One region of the Streptomyces sp. NPDC002577 genome, then DNA from elsewhere that is predicted to be linked to it. Evidence: riboswitches for the same ligand, from Rfam matches in the RefSeq annotation. Region 1 holds a riboswitch; each other region holds the start of a gene.

The links. Region 1 has a riboswitch for cobalamin ahead of ACWD4J_RS04810 (ribonucleoside-diphosphate reductase subunit alpha). Riboswitches for the same ligand answer to the same signal wherever they lie in the genome.
Region 2: linked by a shared signal. The riboswitch ahead of ACWD4J_RS03250 (cobalamin biosynthesis protein) and the one ahead of ACWD4J_RS04810 (ribonucleoside-diphosphate reductase subunit alpha) in region 1 are both predicted to bind cobalamin.
Region 3: linked by a shared signal. The riboswitch ahead of ACWD4J_RS18760 (HoxN/HupN/NixA family nickel/cobalt transporter) and the one ahead of ACWD4J_RS04810 (ribonucleoside-diphosphate reductase subunit alpha) in region 1 are both predicted to bind cobalamin.

Annotation. Positions count from the first base shown of each region.
Region 1 covers NZ_JBSFWK010000002.1:263,048-269,023, forward strand. The annotation lists gene ACWD4J_RS04785 (sugar ABC transporter substrate-binding protein) at 1-271, opposite strand, end outside; gene ACWD4J_RS04790 (GntR family transcriptional regulator) at 596-1,384, shown strand; gene ACWD4J_RS04795 (DUF3311 domain-containing protein) at 1,551-1,817, shown strand; gene mctP (monocarboxylate uptake permease MctP) at 1,814-3,442, shown strand; gene ACWD4J_RS04805 (GNAT family N-acetyltransferase) at 3,530-4,069, shown strand; cobalamin riboswitch at 4,064-4,221, shown strand; gene ACWD4J_RS04810 (ribonucleoside-diphosphate reductase subunit alpha) at 4,355-5,976, shown strand, end outside.
Region 2 covers NZ_JBSFWK010000001.1:718,682-724,657, forward strand. The annotation lists gene ACWD4J_RS03245 (cobyric acid synthase) at 1-1,508, opposite strand, end outside; gene ACWD4J_RS03250 (cobalamin biosynthesis protein) at 1,505-2,503, opposite strand; cobalamin riboswitch at 2,649-2,778, opposite strand; gene ACWD4J_RS03255 (hypothetical protein) at 2,979-3,200, opposite strand; gene ACWD4J_RS03260 (anion permease) at 3,213-4,469, opposite strand; gene ACWD4J_RS03265 (lysozyme) at 4,693-5,433, opposite strand; gene ACWD4J_RS03270 (class II aldolase/adducin family protein) at 5,718-5,976, shown strand, end outside.
Region 3 covers NZ_JBSFWK010000012.1:120,311-126,286, reverse strand. The annotation lists gene ACWD4J_RS18765 (YcnI family protein) at 1-722, shown strand, start outside; gene ACWD4J_RS18760 (HoxN/HupN/NixA family nickel/cobalt transporter) at 786-1,877, opposite strand; cobalamin riboswitch at 1,906-2,113, opposite strand; gene ACWD4J_RS18755 (ArsR/SmtB family transcription factor) at 2,194-2,553, shown strand; gene ACWD4J_RS18750 (hydrolase) at 2,593-3,060, shown strand; gene ACWD4J_RS18745 (ATP-binding protein) at 3,478-5,490, shown strand; gene ACWD4J_RS18740 (roadblock/LC7 domain-containing protein) at 5,619-5,976, shown strand, end outside.

The DNA of each region.
Region 1 (5,976 bases):
CGGCCAGGGCCGCGTCGAGCTTCTTGGTCTTGTCCGACCACTGCTGGTACTGGATCTTGACATTGACGCCCGGGTACTTCTTGTTGAATTCCGTGTTGGCCTGCTTGACCAGCTCGGGCCAGGTGCTCTGCGCGTCCGTCATGAGCCAGACGGTCAGATCGCCCTTGCGATCCTTCGGGTCCTTCGCGGCGTCACCGCCCGACCCACCGCACGCCGCAACCGAGGCCATCATCGTCGCTGCGCCAACCGCAGCTATCAGCTTGCGCTTCACGCCACCCTCCTCAGGGCTGCAAGAGTCTCCCCCCATCACCGCCCGGGACTGCGCCGTACACGAAGGGCCATACGAGAAAGGTGCGCAGGAACGACTGCCCGTGGGGCTGGGACTGGTCTTTAATGGTGTAGACCAGTAGGTGGAGCTTGGCCTAGACCTTTAGGGGTGTCAAGGGTGTATAAGAAAGGCGCTCACGTCCGTTATCGGACCGACATCTGAGGGAGCGCGGCCCCCTCGGGCCAGGTCGTGCCACGATGTGAGCCGCAACAGACGGAGGAGCCGGTGACGGCGACAACAGCAGCACAGGGGCCGGAAAGGCGGACGATGGGCAGCCAGGCGGGCAGCACGGGGACCGAGATGGGCACGTCCGCTCCGGCGGAGACGGCGAACGCGGGCCGCACCGCGCGCGTACCGAAGTACTACCGCCTCAAGAAGCACTTGCTCGACATGACGGAGACGATGCCGCCCGGCACTCCGGTGCCGCCCGAGCGGACCCTGGCCACCGAGTTCGACACCTCGCGCACGACCGTCCGCCAGGCCCTCCAGGAGCTGGTCGTCGAGGGCCGGCTGGAACGCATCCAGGGCAAGGGCACATTCGTCGCCAAGCCGAAGGTCTCGCAGGCCCTCCAACTCACGTCGTACACCGAGGACATGCGGGCCCAGGGCCTCGAGCCCACCTCGCAGCTCCTCGACATCGGCTACGTCACCGCGGACGACAGGCTCGCCGAGCTGCTCGACATAAGCACCGGCGGCCGGGTGCTGCGGATCGAGCGGCTGCGGCTGGCGAGCGGCGAGCCGATGGCGATCGAGACGACCCATCTGTCCGCCAAGCGCTTCCCCGCGCTGCGGCGTTCGCTCGTGAAGTACACGTCTCTGTACACGGCCCTGGCCGAGGTGTACGACGTGCATCTCGCCGAGGCCGAGGAGACCATCGAGACCTCGCTGGCGACCCCGCGCGAGGCGGCCCTGCTCGGCACCGATGTGGGCCTGCCGATGCTGCTGCTGTCGCGCCACTCACTGGACGGCGAGGGGAAGCCGGTGGAGTGGGTGCGGTCGGTGTACCGCGGGGACCGGTACAAGTTCGTGGCGCGGCTCAAGCGGCCTGCGGTGTAAGGGCGGCCGCCGACGGGCCGCAGAGCGAAACGTCCGGTTGCTACCGACCGGTTCCGAACATGCCGTCCGATATTCGGACGGGGGTTCCATACCTCGGACCTGTCCCCTAGATTGCCTCCGCATTACCTAGCGATCAACGGGGTCAGTGAGGGGACGGAGCCGCCACATGCCACAACAACCTGAAGTGAGAGGACCGGTCGTCACACCGGTGCGGGTGGTGATAGCCCTCTGCCTGTTCGCGCCGTTCGTCGCGATGCTGTGGGTGGGCTCCTACGCGAAGACCGACCCGGCCTTCATCGGCGTCCCGTTCTTCTACTGGTACCAGATGCTCTGGGTGCTCATATCGTCCGTGCTGACGGTGATCGCGTACAAGCTGTGGCAGCGGGACCAGGCCACTCGTCGCGCCTCGCGTGAGGGAGGTGCTTCGAAGTGAAGAACGACGTGAACGGCGTGGCACTCACCGTCTTCATCCTCTTCTTCGTGGCCGTCACGGTCATGGGCTTCATGGCCGCGCGCTGGCGCAAGGCCGAGAACGAGAACAGCCTCGACGAATGGGGCCTCGGCGGCCGGTCGTTCGGCACCTGGATCACCTGGTTCCTGCTCGGCGGCGACCTCTACACCGCATACACCTTCGTGGCCGTGCCGGCCGCGATCTACGCGGCGGGCGCCTCGGGCTTCTTCGCGGTGCCGTACACGATCCTCATCTACCCGATGATGTTCGTCTTCCTGCCGCGTCTGTGGTCGGTCTCGCACAAGCACGGGTACGTCACCACCTCGGACTTCGTCCGCGGGCGCTTCGGCTCCAAGGGTCTGTCGCTGGCCGTCGCGGTCACCGGCATCCTCGCCACGATGCCCTACATCGCGCTCCAGCTGGTCGGCATCCAGGCGGTGCTCGACGTCATGGGCGTCGGCGGCGGCGAGGGCACGAACTGGTTCGTCAAGGACCTGCCGCTGCTGATCGCCTTCGGTGTGCTGGCCGCGTACACCTACTCGTCCGGTCTGCGGGCGCCGGCGCTGATCGCCTTCGTGAAGGACGCGCTGATCTACATCGTCATCGCGGTCGCGGTCATCTACATCCCCATGAAGCTGGGCGGGTTCGACGACATCTTCGCCAAGGCGGGCGACGCCTTCTCGCAGATCAACCCGGCGACCCAGAAGCCGAGAGGCGCCCTGGCCCCGGCCGAGGCCACACAGTGGACCTACGCCACGCTGGCGCTGGGCTCGGCGCTCGCCCTGTTCATGTACCCGCACTCGGTGACGGCCGTGCTGTCCAGCCGCAGCCGTGACGTGATCCGCCGCAACTCCACGATCCTGCCGCTGTACTCGCTGATGCTCGGCTTCCTCGGCCTGCTCGGCTTCATGGCCATCGCGGCCGGCGTCAAGGTGCAGAACGGGCAGCTGGCGATCCCGCAGCTCTTCGAGGACATGTTCCCCGACTGGTTCACGGGCGTGGCCTTCGCCGCCATCGGCATCGGCGCACTCGTCCCGGCCGCGATCATGTCGATCGCGGCGGCCAACCTCTTCACCCGGAACATCTACAAGGACTTCCTGAAGCCCGACGCGACGCCCGAGCAGGAGACCAAGGTCTCCAAGCTGGTGTCGCTCCTGGTGAAGGTGGGCGCGCTGATCTTCGTCCTCGGCATGGACAAGACGGTCGCGATCAACTTCCAGCTGCTCGGCGGCATCTGGATCCTGCAGACCTTCCCGGCACTGGTGGGCGGCCTGTTCACGCGCTGGTTCCACCGCTGGGCGCTGCTTGCGGGCTGGGCGGTCGGCATGGTCTACGGAACGCTCGCCGCGTTCAACGTGTCCAGCCCCACCCAGGCCCACTTCGCCGGCTCCTCGGCGGAGATCCCCGGCATCGGCAAGATCGGCTACATCGGCCTCACGGCGATCGTGCTGAACCTGGTGGTGACGGTGGTCCTCACCTTCGTGCTGCGCGCACTGAAGGCCCCGGACGGTGTCGACGAGACATCGCCGGAGGACTACACGGGCGAGGCGGGCGACCCGGGCGTCCAGACGGAGCTGCCGCCGGCGACGGCGGGAAGCGCGCACTGAGCCCTTTCTGAGTCCTTTGCGCAAGTGACACGGGCCGCCGGGAAATCCGGCGGCCCGTTGTCGTACCCCTGCGGCAGACTGCACCGCATGGACATCGTGATCAGGCGGGCGGAGCCCGGGGAGTACGCGGAGCTGGGCGAGATCACCGCGCGGGCGTATCTCGGGGACGGGCTGCTGACCTTCGGGGAGAACGACGAGTATCTCGGCGTGCTGCGGGACGTGGCGAAGCGGGCAGCGGCGGCACAGGTGCTGGTCGCCCTGGCGAACGAAATGGTCATCGGAGGCGTCACGTTTGTGCCGCAGGGCGGCCCGATGGCGGACATCGCGCGCGAGGGCGAGGCCGAGATCCGGATGCTCGCGGTCTCGCCCGAGGCGCGCGGCAGAGGTGCCGGAGAGGCCCTCGTCCGCGCCTGCATCGAGCGCGCACGGGCGGTCGACGGCTGCGTAGGCGTCGTCCTGTCCACGCAGAGCGCGATGCACACCGCCCACCGCATATACGAGCGCCTCGGCTTCACCCGGACCCCCGAGCGCGACTGGAACCCCATCCCGCACCTCGCCGACGTCACGCTGCTCACCTACGAGTTGACGCTCCGCCAGGCACCGGAGGCATCGCGACACAACATGTAGGGGTGCCACCGCGGCCCGGCACAAGATGTATGCTCATGCTCGCTGTCGCTGCAGGGGAATCCGGTGCAAGTCCGGAACTGTCCCGCAACGGTGTACTGGTGCGCGTTCGTGTACCCGTGAGTCCGAGGACCTGCCGACGGTGCACCCGGTCCGTCCGTTCCGGGTGCCGACGACGTCCGGGCCTCGCGGAGTTGGGCCGGTGGACGCGGCCCGCGCTGCCCTGCGTGTGTGCCCGTGCGCCCGCTTCCCTCCCAGAGGCCCCGAGCCAGCGAGGGAGAGCTCCACGTGACCATCGCGCCAGCCGATCCGGCTTCAGCGTCCCGGACAGAGGCCGAGAGCGAGTCGGGCGGTCCCGGTGCCGCACTGCTGCGCACCCTGACCGACCTCACCGCCGACCTCCCCGACGCGGACCCCGGCCGGGTCGCGGCCGCCGCGCTGCGCGGCCGGTCGGCGGCCGCGGACGAGGCCGAGCTGCGCGAGCTGGCCACCGAGGCCGCCGCGGGGCTGATCGCGGAGGACCCGGCGTACTCGAAGCTGGCGGCGCGGCTGCTGACGATCAGCATCGCCGTGGAGGCCGCGTCCCAGGGCGTCCGGTCCTTCTCCGAGTCGGTCGCGGTCGGGCACCGCGAGGGCCTGATCGCCGACCGTACGCAGGAGTTCGTACAGCTGCACGCGGCCCGGCTGGACGCGCTGGTGGACGCCTCGCTCGCGGAGGGCGCCGACGACCGGTTCGGCTACTTCGGGCTGCGCACGCTGCACAGCCGCTATCTGCTGCGGCACCCGATCACCCGGCACGTCATCGAGACCCCGCAGCACTTCATGCTGCGCGTCGCCGCCGGCCTCGCGGAGGACGACACCCCGCGCTCCGTGGACGAAGTGGCCTCCCTGTACGGCCTGATGAGCCGCCTCGACTACCTGCCGTCCTCCCCCACGCTCTTCAACTCCGGTACGCGTCACCCGCAGATGTCCTCCTGCTATCTGCTGGACTCGCCGCTGGACGAGCTCGACTCGATCTACGACCGGTACCACCAGGTGGCCCGCCTCTCGAAGCACGCGGGCGGCATCGGCCTGTCGTACTCCCGTATCCGCTCTCGCGGTTCGCTGATCCGCGGCACGAACGGGCACTCCAACGGCATCGTGCCGTTCCTGAAGACCCTCGACGCCTCGGTGGCCGCGGTGAACCAGGGCGGCCGGCGCAAGGGCGCGGCCGCGGTCTACCTGGAGACCTGGCACTCCGACATCGAGGAGTTCCTGGAGCTGCGCGACAACACCGGTGAGGACGCGCGGCGTACGCACAATCTGAACCTCGCGCACTGGATCCCGGACGAGTTCATGCGCCGGGTCGACGCCGACGAGCAGTGGTCCCTGTTCTCCCCCGCCGACGTGCCCGAGCTGGTCGACCTGTGGGGCGACGAGTTCGACGCCGCGTACCGCAAGGCGGAGGCGGCGGGTCTGGCGCGCAAGACCATCCCGGCCCGCGATCTCTACGGCCGCATGATGCGTACCCTCGCGCAGACCGGCAACGGCTGGATGACCTTCAAGGACGCCGCCAACCGCACCGCCAACCAGACGGCGGAGCCGGGCCACACGGTCCACTCCTCCAACCTGTGCACCGAGATCCTGGAGGTCACGGACGACGGGGAGACGGCGGTCTGCAACCTGGGGTCGGTCAACCTCGGCGCGTTCGTCACCGGCTCCGGCGACGGCATCGACTGGGAGCGGCTGGACGCGACGGTCCGTACGGCCGTGACGTTCCTCGACCGCGTCGTCGACATCAACTTCTACCCGACCGAGCAGGCGGGCCGCTCCAACGCCAAGTGGCGCCCGGTGGGCCTGGGCGCGATGGGCCTGCAGGACGTGTTCTTCAAGCTGCGGCTGCCCTTCGACTCGGCCGAGGCGAGGGCGCT
Region 2 (5,976 bases), on a different contig from region 1:
GAGGGTGCCCCCGGAGCAAGGAAGGGGAGACCGGAGGGTGCACCGGTCTCGATCAGGCGGAGCAACGCACTTGTGTCCGCGTGTTCTTCGATCAGATCGCCGAGCAGGTCCAGCTGCTCCTCGCGCAGCGCCGAGAAGCTGGTGTCGGGCGCGGGGACGAAACGGCGGCCCGCAGCCCGCGCGACCTCGCGCAGGAACGCACGGCGGAACCCGTCCGACTCCAGCGAGCCGTGCCAGTGCGTGCCCCACACCTCACCGACCCGGCAGCCGTCGAGGAACGGTTCACCACCCGTCACATCCGCGACGCCGTGATGGATCTCGTACCCCTCGACGGATTCGCCGAGCGCCGTGCCCGACGGGCGCGTGAGGGTCTTCTCCTTCGCGAACCGCACGCGCACGGGCAGCAGTCCGAGCCCCTCGACCTGGCCGGCACGGGACTCGACCTCGTCCTCGATGTGCTCGCCGAGGACCTGGAACCCGCCGCAGATGCCGAGGACCGGACGTCCCTCGGCGGCGCGGCGCGCGATCGCGTCCGCGAGACCGCGTTCGCGCAGCCACTCCAGGGCGCGTACGGTGCCGCGGGTGCCGGGTACGACGACGAGGTCCGCGTCGACGAGTTCCTCGGGACGGTCCACGAACCGCACGACGACACCCGGTTCGGCGGCGAGTGCGTCCACGTCCGTGAAGTTGGACATCAGCGGGATCGCGCACACGGCGACCCGCAGCACGTCGTCGCCGACGGGGGGAGCCACCGCGGACTCCCGGACCGACCCGCGGAGCGAGACCCGCAGCCCGTCCTCCTCGTCGATCCCGAGACCGTGCCGGAACGGCAGCACACCGAGCGTATGGCGGCCCGTGAGCTGGTGCAGCATGTCGAGTCCCGGCTCGAGGAGGGACACGTCCCCGCGGAACTTGTTCACCAGGAACCCGGCGATCAGCGCCTGGTCCTCGGGGCTGAGTAGCGCGACCGTACCGAAGAACGACGCGAAGACCCCTCCCCGGTCGATGTCGCCCACGACGACGACCGGCAGCCGCGCGGCCCGCGCGATGCCCATGTTGACGATGTCCGTGCGCCGCAGATTGATCTCGGCGGGGCTGCCCGCCCCCTCACAGATCACCGCGTCATACGTGCCCCGCAACTCCTCCAGGCACTCCAGGACGGTGCCGAGCAGGGCCTCCTGACGGCCGCCGTGGTAGCCGCGGGCACTCAGCTCACCGACCGGCTTGCCCATGAGCACGACCTGGCTGCTGCGGTCGCTGCCGGGCTTGAGCAGCACGGGGTTCATGAGCGCCGTCGGCTCGACGCGCGCCGCCTGCGCCTGCATGGCCTGCGCCCGCCCGATCTCGGCACCCTCCCGCGTGACGAACGAGTTCAGGGACATGTTCTGCCCCTTGAAGGGCGCGACCTTGACCCCCTGCCGCACGAGCCACCGGCAGATCCCGGCGGTGACGACACTCTTCCCGGCATCGGAGGTGGTCCCGGCCACCAACAGCCCGCCACCGCTCATGAGTTCCCTCCGCGTCTCGTACGCGCGGAGGCCTGCCCGCGCACCAGTGCTCCCGCGGCGCTCACGCCGAGGGCAAGCCAGCCAACCCGCCGGGAAAGCCGCACGGCCCGCTCGATGTCGGCCACCTCAACGGCTCGCCCGGAGCCGTTGAGCACAGGCCGGTGCTCGACTTTTCCGCCGTACGAAAGTGTCCCGCCGAGCCGTACGCCGAGCGCCCCCGCGAACGAGGCCTCGACGACCCCGGCGTTGGGGCTCGGATGCTTGGCGGCATCCGCATGCCAAGTCCGCACGGCCCCCCGCGGGTCGCCCCCGGCAACCGCGGCGAGCACAGCGGTGAGCCGCGCCCCCGGCCACCCCGCGACGTCGTCGAGCCGCGCGGAAGCCCACCCGTACCGCCGGTGCCTGGGCGACTTGTGCCCCACCATCGCGTCCAGCGTGTTGACGGCCCGGAACCCCACAAGGCCCGGCACACCGCCCACCGCACCCCAGACGAGCGCACCCACCACGGCGTCCGACGTGTTCTCGGCGACGGACTCGACCACGGCCCGCGCGATGCCATCGGCGTCCAGCGCCTGTGGATCGCGTCCGCACAGATGCGGCAGCCGCTCCCGTGCGCCCTCGACGTCCCCGGCGGCCAGCGCCCCGCCGACGGCCCGCGCCTCGCGGCCCAGCGAGGTGCCGCCGACCACGGCCCAGGTCGCGGCGGCGGTCAGCGCGACGGAGGCGGTACGGGAGGTGCGTACGGAACGGGCGGCCAGCGCGGCGAGAGCGGTCGCGCCCCCGGCGCACACCGCGGTCTGCAGCGCGCCCCATCCGCGGTGGTCCCGCCACAGCGCACGCTCCACGGCGGCCGCGGCGCGGCCGAACGCGGCGACCGGATGGCCCCGGCGCGGATCGCCGAGGAGCAGGTCGGCCAGGAGGCCGGCGGCGGCGCCGTATGCGAAGACACGTCCGCGTCCGGCACGTTCGGCATGCGTGGAACCAGCCGGATGCATCGGATCGGCCGAAGGCATGGGGTCAGCCCGCCGATACGCCTGGAAGATTCCTCGTACTTCTCAACACATCGGGCAACGGGCAGTCGCGCATGGCGATATGTCCTCACTCAGGGTCCGCGCCCTGGTTCGACGTGACCGGCGGTGAGAGTCTCCTGGCTCCCGGATCTACGCTTCCCCCGGCCTTCCAACCCGTCCGTACGGGCCGTGACTTCCGTGTGGGGGAGCGCTCCCCGGTGACAGTGGCGGGACCGCGCCGGATTCGCACCGGCTTCCTCTCCTGCCGCCGTATATGGCTCCGGAAGTCCACCACGCCCCCCGAAGGCCCGTCAACTCGCACTTGACCTGCGACGGGAGAGTGTGCGAAGGGCCACACACGGGCGTGTGCCGTGCCGCACACACCTGGGGCGGGCATGCGTGTGGGGTGCGGGACGCTCCTGCGTCCCGCACCCCACACAAAGGCCCAAGCCGATTGCCGTCAGGCGACGATCAGATAGATCCCGTACCCGACGGCCGCCGCGCAGAGCGCGAAGCACGCGTACGCGCCGCTGACCGCGAGGGCCGCGGAGTCGCCCTGCTCCGTCGCCCGCTGCCGCTTGGAGAGGCCGACGATGCCCAGGGTGAACAGGCCCACGAGGGCCACGGTGACCACGAGGCTGACTCCGAAGACGGAGCCGAGAGCTGCCCAGTCGATCTTCATGCTGCTCTTTCCTTACACCGATGCGGTCTTGGCGGGCTCCGGCGAGGCGCCGGGCGGTGCCGGGATGGTGGCCTTCAGGTCGCCGTCGAGCGCGGCAGGGAGGGCGCCCTCGGTCGCTGCGTCGACGTCCCCGGCGGGGCCGGTGCTGTCGTCGGCGGCGCGGCCGTCGCTGACGTCGTTGACGTTGTCCTGGGTGACCGGCTGGCGGCGCGACAGCGCCCAGATCACACCGGCCCCGACGACCAGCAGCGCACCGGTGAGGATGACGCCCCACGTGCCCTGCTTCGTGAGGAACTCGGCGGCCGCGCCGACGAGCCCGGCGGCCGGCAGCGTCAGGCACCAGGCGACGAACATGCGGGTCGCGGTCGACCAGCGGACCACGGCGCCCTTGCGGCCGATGCCCGCGCCCATCACGGCACCCGAGCAGGACTGGGTGGTGGAGAGGGAGAAGCCGAGGTGGGAGGAGGCGAGGATGACCGTCGCGGCGCTGGTCTGCGCGGCGAAGCCCTGCGGCGGCGCAAGGTCGGTCAGGCCCTTGCCCATGGTGCGGATGATGCGCCAGCCGCCCAGGTAGGTGCCCATCGCGATGGCGAGGCCGGCGGAGAGGATGACCCAGACCGGCGGGTTGGAGCCCGGGGAGAGGACACCGCCCGTGACCAGGGCCAGCGTGATGATGCCCATGGTCTTCTGCGCGTCGTTGGTGCCGTGGGCGAGGGAGACGAGGCCCGCGGAGGCGATCTGTCCGGCGCGGTAGCCGGGGGCCGTCGCCTTGTCGTCGGCGCGGCTGCCTATGCGGTACGTCAGACGGGTGGCCAGCATCGCGGCGACGCCGGCGACGACCGGCGCGGCGACGGCCGGTATCAGCACCTTGGTGACGACGGTGCTGCCGTTGACCGACGACCAGCCGGCGGACATCACGGCGGCGCCGATCAGGCCGCCGAAGAGGGCGTGGGACGAGCTGGAGGGGAGGCCCAGAAGCCAGGTCAGCAGATTCCAGAGGATCGCGCCGACGAGCGCCGCGAAGATCACCTCGGTTCTGATGCCTTCTTCGTTGATGATGCCGCCGGAGATCGTCTTGGCGACCTCCACGGAGAGGAAGGCTCCGACGAGGTTCAGTGCGGCGGACATGGCCACCGCCGTCTTCGGTCGCAGAGCGCCTGTCGAGATGGTCGTCGCCATCGCGTTGGCTGTGTCGTGGAAACCGTTCGTGAAATCGAACACGAGAGCGGTGACGATCACGATCCCGAGGAGAAGCGTGATGTGTTCCATTTACCCAGGCTTCTGTTTGACGTCATTGGCAAGTGGACCGTAGGCAACCTGAGTGAACGGAAGATGAACTGGGTGGGGCTGCAGGGTGGCCCTAACTGGTGTGCTGCCACTCCGGTTCCGTTTGGAGTGGCAGCGCAGTCGATCATGAAGGTCGGGGAAAGCCCGGAATTTCGGCGGAACCGCGCGTTCCGCCGCGCTCGGACCGTCCCCGCATGCCCCCTGACTATCCCCGGGCGAACCTCCGCAGCGCCGTCATCGAGCCGTTGAAGAGATTCTGGTCACCCGGCAGGCTGCCGCTGTTGTCGTGCTGCCAGAAGGTCCAGTACTGCCAGCCCGCGGGCAGGGACCCGGCGGACGCGTTGTAGTGGGCGAGCCACAGGGCGTGGTTCGAGGCGAAGGCCGCGCTGTTGCCGGTGCACTTCTTCCACCAGTTCGTATTCGTGTAGATCACGGGCCGGCGGCCGGTCAGCAGCTTCACCTCGTCGCTGAAGGACCTGATCCACGCGACCATCCTGGTCCTGCTCAGGCCGTAGCACTTCTTCGAGCTGTACGGGTTGTACTCGATGTCGAGGGCCGGCGGCAGAGTCCAGCCGTCCGCCGTCCAGGTCCCGCCGTTGCTCACGAAGTACTGCGCCTGTGTCCTGCCGGACGACTTGTCGGGCAGCGCGAAGTGGTAGGCGCCGCGGATCATGCCCGCGTTGCGGGCCCCGTCGTACTGCTGACCGAAATACGGGTTGCGGTAGGTGTGGGACTCGGTCGCCTTCACGTAGACGAACCTCGCGCCCTTGCTCCGCGCCTTCTGCCAGTCGACGTCCTTCTGGTGCGACGAGACGTCGTGCCCCTTCGGCTTGCTCGCCGCGGAAACCGGAATCTCGGCGAGCGCGGTGGCCCCTAACGCGAGTGTCGCCGCGGAGATCGCGGCGATGCGGGCACGGTGGCGCGACGGTTTGCGATCACGAGCCATATTTCCCCCCGGATGGCGACGTGCATGACAAATCCACCAGAGGGTATCGGAGGCCTCTTTGCGGACCGTCGATCTCCGGCCAATTCACTTCCACATGGGCGTGTGTGTGCATATGTGGCCTAACGGACAGCGGAAGATCGCGTCACACTCCGCCGCGATGCTTTTACAGCACGTGGTCGCGGGGTGGTCGGTGCAGCCGCTCGTACGGCGGCTGGCAGGGTGGGTGGCGCGGCGGCCGGCAGCGCGGCCGCGGGGCGGATCCGGAAGCGGTCGATGGCGGGTGGATGGCGATGGGTGACGTGGGCGGTGTCGCCGGTGCGGGCGGCCGGGAGCCGAAGCGCGGGCAGGCGGACGGTCTGCGGGCATCCTGGGAGGAACTCGTTGCGACCGCCCGGCGCACCGTGACCGACGGGCTCGTCGTCGGCACCTCCGGCAACGTGTCGGTGCGCGTCGGCGGCACCGTACTGGTCACTCCGACCGGAGTCCCGTACGACCGGCTGACGCCGCAGGACGCCGTCGGTGTCGACCTCGACGGCAACCAGG
Region 3 (5,976 bases), on a different contig from region 1:
TGCGGCGAGCCGGCACCGTTGCCGCTCTGACCACCGCAGGGCTGCTCACGGCCGCCGGTGCCGCCTTCGCGCACGTCACCGTCCACCCCGAGAGCTACGCCAAGGGCGCCACCGACGGCGCCTTGACCTTCCGCGTCCCCAACGAGGAGGACACCGCCGGAACCACGAAGGTGGAGGTGTTCCTGCCCACCGACCACCCGGTGCTCGGCGTCCTCGTCTCCCCGCAGGACGGCTGGACCGCCAAGGTGACCACCACGAAGCTGAAGACTCCAGTCAAGACGGACGACGGCACCATCACCGACGCCGTCTCGAAGATCACCTGGACCGGCGGCAAAATCGCACCCGGCCAGTACGAGGACTTCGACGTCGCCTTCGGCCAGCTGCCCGACGACACCGATCAGCTGACCTTCAAGACCCTGCAGACGTACTCCGACGGAAAGATCGCCCGCTGGATCGAGCAGACCGAACAGGGCGGCGACGAGCCGGAGAACCCGGCGCCGGTGCTGAAGCTCACCGCCAAGGGCACCGAGGAAGGCGGCACCGCGACCACGTCGCCGGCGAGCTCGAAGAATTCCGGGAGCTCCCAGCCGGCCGCCTCGGACACCAGTGACTCGACCGCCCGCGGCCTCGGCATCGCCGGTCTGGTCGTGGGCGTCCTGGGCCTGGCAGGGGCGGCCTACGCGGTCGCCCGAGGCCGCGGCGCGGGGTCCCGGTCCCAGTAGAGAACCAGTAGGGAACCGGCCCCCGCGAGGCGTCCGGCAGCGGAGCGGTCCGCTCCGTCGAGGTCAGCCGCCCTCGACGGAGTGGACCGCCCACCGCTGCTCCACTTTGGCCAGCCGCCAGTACGCGAGCGCGGCGGCCCACACGACGATGAACAGGCCGACGATGATGAACCCGACGTTGTCCAGGTCGAGTCCGGCGATCCAGCCGGTCACGGCGTCGCCGAGGTCGAGCTTTTCGTGCAGCACGCCGACCAGTTCGATCGTGCCGATGAGGAAGGCGACGGCGATGGACAGGCCGGTGATGGTGAGGTTGTAGAACACCTTGCGTACGGGGTTGGAGAAGGCCCACTGGTATGCGAAGTTCATGAAGGTGCCGTCGAGGGTGTCGAACAGGCTCATACCGGCGGCGAACAGCAGGGGCAGGCAGAGGATCGCGTACCAGGGCAGTCCGGCCGCGGCGCCGCTGCCCGCCATCACCATCAGGGTGACCTCGCTGGCGGTGTCGAAGCCGAGGCCGAAGAGGAAGCCGAGCGGGAACATCTGCCCAGGGCGTGTGATGGACTTGGTGAAGCGGCCGAGGATGCGGTTCATGAATCCCCGTGAGTCCAGGTGCTGTTCGAGTTCGACCTCGTCGTACGTACCGGAGCGCATCGCCCGGAAGACCCGCAGGATGCCGACGAGCGCCACGAGGTTGAGCGCCGCGATGAGATAGAGGAAGGTTCCGGAGATGGTCGTTCCGACGACGCCGAGGGCCTGATGGGTGCGGGAGTCGTCGTTCATGAGGGCGCCGGCGAGCTGTGTGCCGCCCGCGACCAGCGCGGTCAGGACGACGACCACGCTCGAGTGGCCGAGCGCGAACCAGAAGCCCACCGACACCGGCCGTTTGCCGTCGGCCATCAGCTTGCGGGTGGTGTTGTCGATCGCGGCGATGTGATCGGCGTCGAAGGCGTGCCGCATGCCCAGCGTGTAAGCGGTCACCCCCAGCCCGATGCCGAACACCTTGGAACCGACCTCGTAGTGCTCCGGCACGACGAGCAGGAACAGTACGCCGAAGGCGACGACATGGAGGGCGGCGATCACCGCCAGGAGTCCGGCGGTACGGACGGTGTCCTCGCGTCGCCAGTGAAAAGTGGCAGGCCCGGTGGGCAGGGTCATTCGGTCACGCTCCAGCACCTCGTGGATCACTTCGTGAGATGCCGTGGCCGGTCTCCTGGCTTACGGGTCGCCGTGTCCGCCCCGGCCTTCCCACCCGCCTTGCGGCGGACAGTGACCGTTCTCAACTGGGACGGAAACTCCCCGATCACAGTGGCGAGGGCCGCTCCGGCCTGAACCCCGCCAACTCCTCAGGGTTTTCACCGGTCTTCCCGAACACCACGGCCTCACCACCGTAGAGGCGGAGGCCCGCTCCTGCATAGCTGCACAGCTACGCAGGTATGCAATGTCACATTCGGCTTCCTGGAAAGATGACCCCATGCATCTAGTTCCCGCCGAGCGCGCCGACCGCCGGACCATCGACGGCCACCGGGTCTGCGACGCCATCGCTGCCATCGGTGAGCCCCGCCGCGTACGCGCCTGGGCCGAGCGCTTCTCGCTGCTCGCCGACCCCGGGCGCCTCGCTCTCCTGCTGGCCCTGCAGCAGACGGGGCCCCTCGCCGTCTCCGACCTCGCGGTCGCGACCGGTATGAACGACCCGGCCGTGTCGCAGGCCCTGCGCCTGCTCCGCGCCGCCGGCATCGTGGCAGGCGAGAAGGAGGGACGCGTCGTCCGCTACCGAGTGGTGGATCCGGTCACCGCCGACCTGTTGACACACTGCATGACCGACGCCGACTGAACTGCCGCCTTCTGCCCTAGTGGTCCGTGGGGAGGGCCGGTGCTCGACCAACTCCCGTCCTCGCTCTGGAGCGTTCCCTACGTGGGCCACCGCTTTCCGGGGTCGCCGGCCGTGGCGCGACGGCCCGGCTTGGCGGCGGGCGCGAACTGCCAGCTGTTCGCCTACGAGGTGCTCCGGCACTTCGGCCTGGCTCCGCCAGATGTGCGTTCGAGTGACCTGTGGAGCGATACGCGGTCCACGATCCGCGTTCCGAAGGCGCGGCCGCTGGATCTGCTGCTGTTCAACGCCACGGACGATGCGTACGGCGCGCACGTCGGGGTGTGGTCGAGCGAGGGACAGGTCCTGCACCTGTGTGCAGAGGCAGGACGCCCGGCGGTCTGGGACATGGCGGAGTTCGCCGGACGAGAGCGCTACCAGGTCCTGGTCGGCATCAAGCGTGTGACCAGCAGGGCGGTTCCGGTAGGGCGTTCCGCAGTCGGCGCTCCACGAGTTCCAGGCTGTCGATGAACGCCGCGATCTGTTCGACGGGCGTCGGGACGTACGAGACCGCGCCCGTCTCGTCGTACGTGGCCCAGGATGCCGCTGAGCGTCATGCGGACGTGGTGTCGTGATGCGAACGCCGGTCCGGTCTGAATTTCGTACTGTCGCTCGAAGCGTCACACCAGAGCGGGACGTTGCCCACCCCAGTTTGTCAACTGCCCGACGCACATGATGAGTTGGCGACTACCGTCAGTGTTCGTGGCGCGACGCAGGGCCCTGCCCGGCTTCACGCACGGCACTGCGATGCCGCATGCCTGAGTCGCGCCGTACGCCGGAGCGCGCAGGCGCACCACGCCCACTCCGCACCACTCCGCCGTACCCCCACGCAACGCGAAGTACCCCCACGCACCCCGACGCACCTTAAGCATTCGTACGAGGACGCTGATGTCTCACCTTCGTGCACCGGCCGCACGTGCAGACCGCCGTGAAGGCGGGCGGCACGGCAATCCGGGCGGCCGTGCCGTGCCGCAGCAGCTGCCCATACGGCCGCAGCTGCTCCGTATCGCGGTACTGCCCCCCGTCGCGGTCGCCCTGAGCGCGTGCGCCGCCGTGCTGTTCACCGTCCGATCGACGGGTGTCGCGCCGAGCCCCACGCTGTGGGCCGTGCTCTCCGGAGCCGTCGGGGTCACACTGGCGGGGATCGTGATCGCCGCCGTCGCGGCCGATCGTGCCGCGAGGACCGTCCGCGACCGCATCGGTGTCCTGCGCCGCACAGCCGCTCGAAGCCAGTCCGACCTGCGTGACGTCGTAGAGGCGCTGCGCAGGGGAGACGGGCCACCGCCGGCTCGGCGTACTCCTGCCCAGGCCGCCCCGAAGGACGACGACTTCGCCCAGCTCGCCGACGAACTCTCCCGCGCCCACGACGTGGCCGTGGCCTCCGTGGTCAAGGCCGCCCAGCTCTCCAGCCAGGCCGGAAGCGAGCAGAAGGTCGAGGTCTTCGTCAATCTCGCGCGACGGCTCCAGTCGCTCGTGCACCGCGAGATCACGATCCTCGACGACCTGGAGCACGAGGTCGAGGACCCCGAACTGCTCAAGCGCCTCTTCCACGTCGACCATCTGGCCACCCGCACCCGCCGGCACGCCGAGAACCTCGCCGTGCTCGGTGGCGCGGTCTCCCGCCGCCAGTGGACCAACCCCGTCTCCATGACCGAAGTCCTGCGCTCGGCCATCGCGGAGGTCGAGCAATACTCGCGCGTCAAGCTCGTGCCGCCCATCGACGGCAACCTGCGCGGGCACGCCGTCGCCGACGTCATCCACCTGCTCGCCGAACTCGTCGAGAACGCCACCGCGTTCTCCGCCCCGGGAACCCAGGTCCTGCTGCGTGTCGGCGAGGTCACCTCCGGTCTTGCCGTCGAGGTCGAGGACCGCGGCCTCGGCATGCCCGTCACCGAGCAGAACAAGCTCAACGCCCTCCTCGCCGACCCGGACCAGGTCAACGTCGCGAGCCTTCTCCAGGACGGGCGGATCGGCCTGTTCGTCGTCTCCCAACTGGCCCGCAGGCACGGCATCGCGGTACGCCTCGGGACCAACATCTACGGCGGAGTGCAGGCCGTCATCGTCGTACCGCAGGACCTGCTCGGTGCGGAGCCGGACCAGCCACAGGCACGTGGTGTCGAGGAACCTGCCGCGGCCTGCGCGCCGCAGCCGACAGAGATCCGCGGCACCGGCGGCGACACGCGGGAGGGGCAGGGGCGGCACCGCGTCGCCACAGCCCCGGCCCAGCTGCCCGCGCCCGCCACGCGCTTCGCCGTCCCGCGGCAACGGCAGGGGGGACCCCAACCGGCCGCCCATGAACCGATCCAGCCCCAGCGCACCGAGTCGCAGCCTGGCCCCCGGAATCTGCCGCAGCCGGTCGTGGCGGCTCCCCGGCCCACACCGTCACCGGACGGGACAGCCGAGCTGTCGGTGGCCTCCGCCAACGGAACACTGGACCGCCTGGACCGCCCGGCCCAGGACCCGGCCGATACGACGACCGATCAGCCCGCCGCACCAACCCCCCGACCCGCGAAAGGCCTCGCGCCCCTGCCCGTCCGCGGAGCCCGGGAGCACCGCCCCAGCATCGCCGAGGCCATGCCCGGCATCCGGTCCGAGGACCGGCAGGTCCCGGCGGAGCACGCCTCCACCCTGCTCACGCCCCGCTCGGAAACGATGCAGACCACCGGGGAGCGGCCGCGACTTCCCAGGCGCCGCGCCCAGCAGCACTTGGTGCCGCAGCTCAGGGAAGGGCGGCTCCCACGCCGCGATGAGGAACCCGTCTGCCACGATCCGGGACTCATGGCCGCGTTCCGGCGCGGCATCGGTCTGGCCGAGGCGCAGTACGCACACGACCAGGCAGATGGTCGGGCACCTGGCCACCATTCCGGCGCCCGGTACGACGGGGGCGAACCGACCGGCTGACTCGCTCCACCCCCTGCACGTCTCCATGCACATGTCCCCACGCGTGTGCTGCACACCCGTCCCGCACACATGTCCCGCAACCCCCGCTCCCGCAGACCTTCGGACTACCCCAAGGAGTCGATCCCCCCATGGCGAGCGATGTGCCGACCGGCCATGTTTCCGATCTCGACTGGCTGATGAGCGGCCTCGTGCAGCGCGTGCCGCACACCAGAAGCGCCGTGCTGCTGTCCTCCGACGGTCTAGTGAAGTCCGTCCACGGCCTCGACCCCGACAGCGCGGACCACATGGCCGCGCTCGCCTCGGGCCTCTACTCGCTGGGCCGCAGCGCGGGTGTCCGTTTCGGGGACGGCGGGGAGGTGCGCCAGGTCGTCGTGGAGCTCGACTCCACCCTGCTGTTCGTCACCACCGCCGGCTCCGGCACCTGCCTGGCCGTACTCGCCGGGCGCGAGGCGGATGCGGCCGTGCTCGGATACGAGATGGCGATGC